Regions from separate parts of the Mesorhizobium sp. RCAM 05099 genome, predicted to be linked through region 2. Evidence: predicted binding sites of a transcription regulator. Region 2 holds the regulator's gene; each other region holds the start of a gene.

Region 1 (2,200 bases), 280 kb from region 2:
GGCATGAGCCATGCTGGTCGCCATTGCGAGCACCGAAACGGCGCCAAAAACCATCTTCCTGAACATCTGATCTCTCTCCTGTAGGTTCCGGCCCCGCGCCGGCAGCGTTCTTGATTTCGACAGGTGCCCTTGACGCGGGCGGGCGATCCCAACCGCTCTTTTCTGGCCCGTGGTCTTTCCCGAAAACCGGATTCCAAGTTTCGCTAACGCGGACCTTCGGTTCGGGACCATGGGTTCAGTAACCCGGGAATGCGGGCTCGAGCGGTCCGGCGGATGCGGCGATCTTTTGCTTGATGGCAACGCTGGTCGAGGTGATGGCCTCGGAGATTTCGGCGCCGTTGCTGTCGGCGCCATAGACGAGACGCACGGCCTCGCGGTTGAGCTCTTCCGGCGGGCCATCGAAGACGACCTTGCCGGCAGCCATGCCGATGATGCGGTTGCAATAGGTGCGGGCGGTATCCAGCGTGTGAAGATTGGTGACGACGGTGATGCCGTCGCGCAGATTGATATCCTGCAGCGAATCCATCACCACCTTGGCGTTGAGCGGGTCGAGCGAAGCGATCGGCTCGTCGGCGAGGATAACCCTGGGCTGCTGCATCATGGCACGCGCGATGGCGACGCGCTGCTGCTGGCCGCCCGACAAGGTGCCGGCGGGCTGCAGTGCCGTGCGGGCGATATCGAGCCGCTCCAGCGCCGCAACCGCCTCGGCGCACTCGGCGCGCGAGAACATACCGAACAGATTGGTGATGGTCGAACGGTGGTTCAGCTTGCCGAGCAGCACGTTGGTCAGCACATCGAGGCGCGGCACCAGGTTGAACTGCTGGAAGATCATGGCGCAGTCGCGCTGCCAGCGCCGCAACGGCGAACCACGCAGCTGGGAAACCTCGGCGCCGTCAAAAAAAATCGACCCCTGGCTGGGATCGATGAGACGGTTGATCATGCGCAAAAGGGTCGATTTGCCGGCTCCGGAACGGCCGATAATGCCGACCATCTGACCTTGCGGGATGGAAATGTCGACATTGCTGACGGCGATGTTCTTGCCAAATCGGCGAGAGACGCCGCGGATTTCGAGCGTGGCTGACGTTGCTGACATGGGCAGGTTCCAGTCCAGTCGCGGTTGAAGGTCTGTTGGCCTTCGCTAGCGCAGCGCCATGAACCTGCGGTGTCGGATTGATGTCAGTTTTGTTACCGCCCACAGACGCGGCGTCTGGCGTCCCTTTCAGAGCGATCAGCCGAGCACAAGCAACTCCTCGAAGTGCTTCATGTCGCGGAATGCACAGAAGGCAGGCGTCCTGATCTCGATCACCGGCGCCTGCCGCGCGAAAAGCGCGAGAGAGTCATCGAACAATGCTTGCCATTCAGCCGCCCTGTCGTCGGCAAGACGCTGGATCTGATAGGCAAAGGTGATGTGGAAGACGTAAGCGTCGTGATCGGGGTGCCGGTATCCGAACGGCACGGCCAAGGCATCGCGCCAGGCACGCATGATGCCCACGTCCTCGTCCGTCGCGCCGGCAACGGTGAGTCCCGTCGGTACGACTTCGACCACCTTGATGTTGAACGGGCCAAGGCCCTCGAAGCCTTTCAGCCGTTCCAGATAGAGGCGGGTCATCGCGTCGATGCTGGTGTCGAGCGGTACGTCCCGCGGCCAGTAGGGCAAGCGGCGGCGGTATTCGATGATGCCCTGGAAAAGCGTCATGTGCAGGCTGGAGACGGGCGTGAAGGCGAGCCGGTCGGCGTCGGGCATCGCCAGCATCCGGTCGCGCACCGCAAGCACCACGGCCTCGGATGGCGAACCGCTGACCAGGTGGCTGACAACCGTATTGCCGGGCTCGATCAGGAAATTGCCCGACGTGTCATAGCGGGTGCCGAGATGCACCGGAGGGGTCGGATTGGAGCCGGCAAAGAATCCGGCGAGCGACGGTCTGACAGAAACAGGCATTGCGATCTCCAAGGGAAAGACCGCGTCCTGCCCCGGCGATGTGTCAGGGATATGAAACAGGTTCGCCCATGACGATGATGTGATGGCCTATCTCTCGTTGTCTAACGCAATTCCGGACGGAAAACCGTTTCCCACTTTTCCTGCAATTGCTCTACCCGCCATATTTCTCCAGGAAGGCTTCGGCCTCAAGCGACCGAAAATCATCGAGCGAGGCGCGCAGCCTTGCGTGGTCCCAGTCCCACCAGGCAAGCGCCTGGTAGC
Region 2 (2,200 bases):
GATTTCGATCTCGGCGGCCCGCTGTTCGACGGCAAGCCGGTCTGCTGCATCGACACCGGCGACATCCCGACCACCATGCATGACAATACCGGCAACAGGGCGCGGATCGAGGCGAAAACGCGTCAGGTTCTGGCATTGCCGGCCGTACCGATCCTGCTCGGCGGCGACGATTCCGTGCCCATCCCCTTCCTCGCCGGCTTTGCGGATCACGGGCCGGTCTGGATCCTGCAGATCGACGCCCATATCGACTGGCGCGACGAGGTGCATGGCGAGCGCTACGGCTATTCGAACCCGATGCGCCGCGCGAGCGAGATGCCGCATGTCGCCGGCATCGTGCAGGTCGGCATCCGTGGCGTTGGCAGCGCGCGCCTCACCGAAATCGAAGCGGCACGGCGCTATGGTAGCCGCCTTGTAACGGCCCGCGAGGTTCACGCCCAGGGCGTCGAAGCCGCTCTCCGGCATATTCCGGAAGGGGCGCGGGTCGTCGTAACCCTCGACTGCGACGGCCTCGATCCCGGCATCATGCCGGGCGTGGCGGCGCGTTCGCCCGGCGGCCTCGCCTACACCCAGGTGATCGATCTGATCGCGGGCCTCGGCAGGCGGGCCAGGATCGCAGGATTCGACCTTGTCGAGCTCTATCCTCCCGCCGACATTGACGGCCTGTCGGCCCTGACCGCGGCGCGCCTTCTCGTCAATGTGATCGGCACCGTCGTCCGGCAGGTTTGAGCCCGGACTGTCCCTAGTCTTCCCTGATCGCGTAACCCGCCCCGCGGATCGTGCGGATGACATCGGGCATGCGGCCATTGTTGACCGCCTTGCGCAACCGGCCGACATGCACGTCCACCGTGCGCTCATCGATATAGATCGTCTCGCCCCAGACATTGTCGAGCAGCTGGCTGCGCGAGAAAACGCGGCCAGGGTGGCGCATCATGAATTCCAGCAGGCGGAATTCGGTCGGTCCGAGCCGGATCTCGCTCTTCTTGCGATAGACCCGGTGCGACTCACGATCGAGCACGATGTCGCCAACCTTGAGCACGCTGGACAGCACTTCCGGCTTGGCGCGGCGCAGCAGCGCCTTGACCCTGGCCATGAACTCCGGTGTCGAGAACGGCTTGACCAGATAATCGTCGGCGCCTGTGGAAAGGCCGCGCACGCGGTCGCTCTCCTCGCCACGCGCGGTCAGCATGATGATCGGCAGCCGCTCGGTCTCGGGGCGCATTCTCAGCCGCCGGCAGAGTTCGATGCCGGAAACCGCCGGCACCATCCAGTCCAGCACCAGAAGGTCGGGAACGTTCTCCTGCAGCCGGATCTCGGCCTCGTCGCCGCGCGTCACCACCTCGACCTGATAGCCCTCGGACTCCAGATTGTAGCGGAGCAGCACACCCAGCGGCTCCTCATCCTCCACCACCATGATGCGTGGCGCGATCATCGGCTGCTCACCCCTGTCGTCATGCCGCCGGCGCGGACATTGCCGTCTCGTCCTGCTTCGGGCGATTGGCGGGCAGCTGTGTGCCGGTCAAAACATAATACGCATTCTCGGCGATGTTGGTCACGTGATCGCCGATGCGTTCGAGGTTCTTGGCGCAGAACAACAGATGCGTGCACGCGGTGATGTTGCGCGGATCCTCCATCATGTAGGTCAGGAGTTCGCGGAACACGGACGTGTACTTGACGTCGATGCGTTCGTCGTCGTTCCTGAGCTTGGCCAGCGCCGCCGCGTCGGCGGCAGCATATTCCTCGATCACGCCCTGCACCTGGATCAGCACCAGTTGCGCCATCGCATCGATCGAGTGCGAAAGGTCGCGAGGCGTGACGCTGAGGCCAACGGTGCCGACGCGTTTGGCTATGTTCTTGGCAAGATCGCCGATGCGTTCGAGGTCGCCGGCCATGCGGATCGAACCGACGACATGGCGCAGATCGTCGGCCATCGGCTGACGCTTGGCGATCAATGTGATGGCGCGGTCGTCGAGTTCGCGCTGGCGCGCGTCCATGATCGCGTCGTCGGAGACAACGCGCTGTGCCAGGGCGTTGTCGGAATTCAAAAGCGCCTTGGTCGCGCCGCCGACCATCGAGCCGGCGAGATCGCCCATATCGCTGATGAGCCTGCTGATCTGTCCGAGATCCTCGTCGAAAGAAGCGACTGTATGTTCGCCCATGATCTTAGTCCTCGTATGTCTGAGCTCAGCCGAAGCGGCCGGTG
Region 3 (2,200 bases), 3.3 Mb from region 2:
CTTTCCGTCCTCGCGCCGCACCACCAGCGACATTTTCGCATGAGTCTTCAGCTCGAGGAAACCGAACACGACCTGCACGCCGGCGCGCTCCAGGTCGCGCGCCCAGCGGATGTTGGCTTCCTCGTCGAAACGCGCCTTGAGCTCGACCAGCGCCGTCACCGACTTTCCGGCCTCCGCTGCGTCGACCAGCGCACGCACGATCGGGCTGTCGTTGGAGGTGCGGTAAAGCGTCTGCTTGATCGCCACCACTTCGGGATCGGCCATCGCCTGGCGCAGGAACTGCACCACCACATCGAAGGATTCATAGGGGTGGTGGACGATGATGTCCTTCTCGCGGATGGCTGCGAAGCAATCGCCGCCATGCTCGCGGATGCGTTCGGGAAAGCGCGGATTGTAGGGTGTGAATTTCAGATCATCGCGGGGGACGGCGACGATCTCGGATATCTGGCTGAGCGCCAGCGGGCCGGTTAGGACGCTGATGCGGCTCGACGAGACGCCAAGCTCACCAGCGACGAAATCGCGTAGTTCCGACGGCATCAGCCTGTCGAATTCAATGCGGATCACCGAACCGCGGCGGCGGCGCTTCAGCGCCGTCTCGAACAGGCGCACCAGATCCTCGGACTCCTCCTCGACCTCGATATCGCTGTCTCGGATGATGCGGAACGTGCCGGAGCCCTTGACTTCATAGCCAGGAAACAGCTTGCCAATGTAGAGGCCGACCGCCTCTTCCAGCGGGATGAAGCGGACATGGCGCTTGCGGTCCGGCAAACGGATGAAACGCTTCAGAGCCACCGGCAGGCGCAGAAGTGCGCTCATCTCTTCGCCGTTCTTGCGATGGCGCAGCTGCAGCGCCATCGAGAAGCCGAGATTGGGAATGAACGGGAACGGATGCGCCGGGTCGATCGACAGCGGGGTGAGCACCGGAAACACCTGTTCCTGGAAATGGTCTTCCAGCCAGATCTTTTCGTCCTTGGTCAGCGCATCGCGGGTGATGCTTTCAATGCCTTCCTTGTTGAGCAGCACGGTAAGGGCCGAAAGGCTCTTCTGCTGGTCTTCCTGCAGCCGTTCGACCTCACGCAGCAGCTGTTCGAGCTGCTGTTCGGGGGTGCGTCCGTCGGGGCTCTTCAGCACGATCCCCTCGCGCACCTGGCCGGCGAGGCCGGCGACGCGCACCATGAAAAACTCGTCGAGATTGGCGGCCGAGATCGACAGGAAGCGGACACGCTCCAGCAGCGGATGATTGAGGTTGAGCGATTCTTCGAGAACACGCCGGTTGAACTGCAGCCAGGAAAACTCGCGATTGACGAAACGGTCGGGATTGCCGCCTTCCGGGCTCGCTGCCTCGACATTGATGAATTCGCTCTGCACCGGCTTCAGTTCGTTCATGGTTCCTGCTCTTCCCGCGCCTAAAGCCGGTTAACCGGCTTAACTTATCCTCTGACAGGCTTTTGCGACAGTTTCATTTCATCGATCTTGCAAAGAGACCTGATATGATCCAGATGCAGACGAGACTGCGTTAAGGAGATGACGATGGCAGGCGGTTCCATTCCCCATTTTCAGAACGATGCGGGCCACCCGGCGATCGACATCGGCGTCAAGGAATTCATGTGCACCGGCGCCAACCCGCCTTTCGACCACCCGCATGTGTTTCTCGACATGGGCGACGACAATGAAAAAGTCTGCCCCTATTGCTCGACGCTCTACCGCTATTCGCCAAAGCTGAAGGCGACGGAAACGCAGCCGGCTGGCTGCATCTATATCGACCAGGCCGCCTGATCTCCAGCGACCGGCTGCAAATGGACGACATGCGCTCCCGGCAAGTCATCATCGCCGGGGCGGGCATCGCCGGGTTGACCGCGGCGCTGGCCTTCGCCGAACACGGTAATGCCGTGCAAGTGTACGAACAGGCGCAACGCATGGATGCAGTTGGCGCCGGCCTCCAGCTTTCTCCCAATGCAACACGCATCCTTCGCCAGCTCGGTGTGCTCGACCGCCTGCTGCCAACAGCGGTGCGGCCGGAAGCGGTGGTGCTGAAGGACGCCGCGACGTTGCGTGAACTGGCGCGCGTGCCACTTGGACAGACCGCTGAAGCGCGCTGGCGGGCACCCTACCTCGTGGCTCACCGCGCCGACCTGCAGGCGGCGCTGATGGCGCGCCTTGCCGAGGTGCCGGATATTCAGCTTACCACCGGCGGGCGCGT
Region 4 (2,200 bases), 860 kb from region 2:
TTCGAGATTGACGAACTGGCGTTGGCCGGGCGCGTGGTCCATCAGCGATGCCAGCTTGACCCGCTCGTCGCCGTCGAAATTGGCGAATGCCTTGAGGCAATCCGGTGCCGAAACCTCGCAGCGCAGATGGATGAAATGGTCGGCGCGCAGCCGATCCTGTTGCACACTGTCCTCGATCGCGTCGGCCAGCTTGCGGATGTCGGCCAACGTCAGGTCGGCGTCTTCGTCCATGCCGACGCGCAAGGCATCGAGCACGGTGGTGATGCCGGCGGTCGCTACCTGTGCGTCATGCGCGAGCACGGCGGCGATCGGGTTCCAGCGCACCTTCGGCCGCGGCGCGTAATGGCCTTCGAGATGGTCGGTGTGGAGTTCGACCAGGCCCGGAATGACATAGTCGCCACCCATGTCCTCGCCGGTGCGGCCGGTGCCGGCATCGATGCCGGCGATGAAGCCGTCACGCAGCACCAGAGAACCCTCGACGATCTCGTCGGCAAGCACGATGCGGGCATTGTGGAGAACAGTCTCGGCGGTCATTTCAGGCAGTCCTTGGTTGTTCCCGGGGTTTGTTCAGGCGGTTTTTCTGGCCTGACGGCGCCCGAGCGCGTGATGGGAGAGCACCATGAACGGCGCCCCCGGTTCGGTTTCGACAAACAGCGTCAGCGCATCGACCAGGACCGGCTGTTGCAGAACCTCCGCGAACAGGCTGTCGATGGCTAGGCGAAGACGAGGGCTTTCCTGTGACGCCGCCCGGCCTGACAGCGTCATGTGGAAGCGAAAGGTTTCGAAGACATAGGGATAGCCCCATTGGCAGAGATTGCGGAATTCACCCGGCTTCAGCGAATCGGGGCTGCGCCGTTCGATCTCGGCTTCGGTCAGCGGCGCGCGAAAACGGTCGAAGTCGCGCACCACGTCATCGGCGAAGCGGTTGAGCGCTGGCAGCGGCGCTTCCGGCACCAGCGCGAAGAAGCCGTCGATCTGGCTGACGACAAGGCGCGGGATTGTCACCACGGGCGTCGCTTCGGCAAATGCGTCGAGCGCGGCGCGCAGCGAGGCTTCCGTCTCGTTGGCAGCCAGGCGGAAGGGCGCTTTCAGCGTCGCGTGAAAACCGTAGCGGCGCGCCGAAGCGGTATGGAAGGCGACTTCGGCCGCCGACAGGTCAGCCACCGCCTCAACTGGTCTTGTCGCGGCGCCGAACGGGTCGCGGCCCAGCCAGTTGGCGGCAATCCGCGCCAGCTTCTCGTCCTGCCGGGGGGTGAAATAGATCGCGTAGCGCATAGGAAGTCCTCGTCAGCTCCGCTGCCATAGGTGATTTCCATGACGGATTGACGAAGCCTTGCTGGCTTTCAGGTAACAAAACGGTGCGGCCGGGTCATTAGCCGACGATTTTTTCGTGCTGGACCAGTCATCAGGTCCTGAAGCAATGGCCGATCAGGCCTTCATCAACCATTCGTGCTCGGGCGCGTTGTGGAATTTCCAAGTCCGCTTCGGCCCGGCCATGACGTTGAGATAGTAAAGGTCGTACCCATGGCAGGCGGCGCAGGGATGATAACCCTTGGGCACCAGCACCACATCGCCGTCCTCGATCGCCATCGCTTCGTCGAGCGTGCGATGGCCATCCTTGTCGGCGTCGGTATAGACGCGCTGGAAGGCAAAGCCCTGCGGCGGGTTGAGGCGGTGATAATAGGTCTCCTCAAGATAGGACTCATCCGGCAGATTGTCCTGGTCGTGCTTGTGCGGAGGGTAACTCGACGTGTGGCCGCCGGGCGTGATGACCTCGACCACCAGCAGCGAGTCGGCCGGCTTGCCCTCCGGCAGGATGTTGGTGACGTAGCGCGTGTTGGTGCCCTTGCCGCGCACCTCCTGGCCGAGATCGTCCGGTGCGATGACGCGAACCGGCAGGCCGCCGCCCAATCCTGGCGCCGAGCACACGGCGAGTTCCAGTTCGGTGTCCGCGGTCACCGACCAGTTGGATCCCTCGGGCATATAGACCGACCAAGGCTTGCCCTCGAAGGGCGACATGCGTTGGCCAAGCAGGCCGAGATCCTTGCCGCCGGCTTTCGCATTGCCCTTGCCGGTAACGAACACCAGGCAGACTTCGCGATCATCCGTTTTTCCGGAAGCCGTTTCGCCGGGTTTCAGCCGATGCAGGTCGAAGCCGACATAGGTCCAACCGGCGCTTTCCGGCGTCACATGGGCGACG

What was found. The regulator PhoB, encoded in region 2, activates phosphate uptake and scavenging genes when phosphate is short. The targets are predictions, from matches to a motif close to TGTCATNNANCTGTCAT.
Region 1: phnC (phosphonate ABC transporter ATP-binding protein) is a predicted target of PhoB. The motif match lies at 1,163-1,179, and genes of this name have one in related genera.
Region 3: AC56QQ_RS22555 (RNA degradosome polyphosphate kinase) is a predicted target of PhoB. The motif match lies at 1,451-1,467, and genes of this name have one in related genera.
Region 4: AC56QQ_RS01595 (DUF1045 domain-containing protein) is a predicted target of PhoB. The motif match lies at 1,315-1,331, and genes of this name have one in related genera.

The regions. Positions count from the first base shown of each region.
Region 1 is NZ_CM185035.1:1,481,383-1,483,582, forward strand. It holds gene phnD (phosphonate ABC transporter substrate-binding protein) at 1-66, opposite strand, end outside; gene phnC (phosphonate ABC transporter ATP-binding protein) at 236-1,093, opposite strand; gene AC56QQ_RS07335 (DUF1868 domain-containing protein) at 1,229-1,939, opposite strand; gene AC56QQ_RS07340 (DapH/DapD/GlmU-related protein) at 2,091-2,200, opposite strand, start outside.
Region 2 is NZ_CM185035.1:1,198,183-1,200,382, reverse strand. It holds gene AC56QQ_RS05900 (agmatinase) at 1-726, shown strand, start outside; gene phoB (phosphate regulon transcriptional regulator PhoB) at 740-1,429, opposite strand; gene phoU (phosphate signaling complex protein PhoU) at 1,449-2,156, opposite strand; gene pstB (phosphate ABC transporter ATP-binding protein PstB) at 2,182-2,200, opposite strand, start outside.
Region 3 is NZ_CM185035.1:4,538,935-4,541,134, forward strand. It holds gene AC56QQ_RS22555 (RNA degradosome polyphosphate kinase) at 1-1,386, opposite strand, end outside; gene AC56QQ_RS22560 (zinc-finger domain-containing protein) at 1,531-1,776, shown strand; gene AC56QQ_RS22565 (FAD-dependent monooxygenase) at 1,797-2,200, shown strand, end outside.
Region 4 is NZ_CM185035.1:334,430-336,629, forward strand. It holds gene AC56QQ_RS01590 (alpha-D-ribose 1-methylphosphonate 5-triphosphate diphosphatase) at 1-534, opposite strand, end outside; gene AC56QQ_RS01595 (DUF1045 domain-containing protein) at 568-1,275, opposite strand; gene iolB (5-deoxy-glucuronate isomerase) at 1,429-2,200, opposite strand, start outside.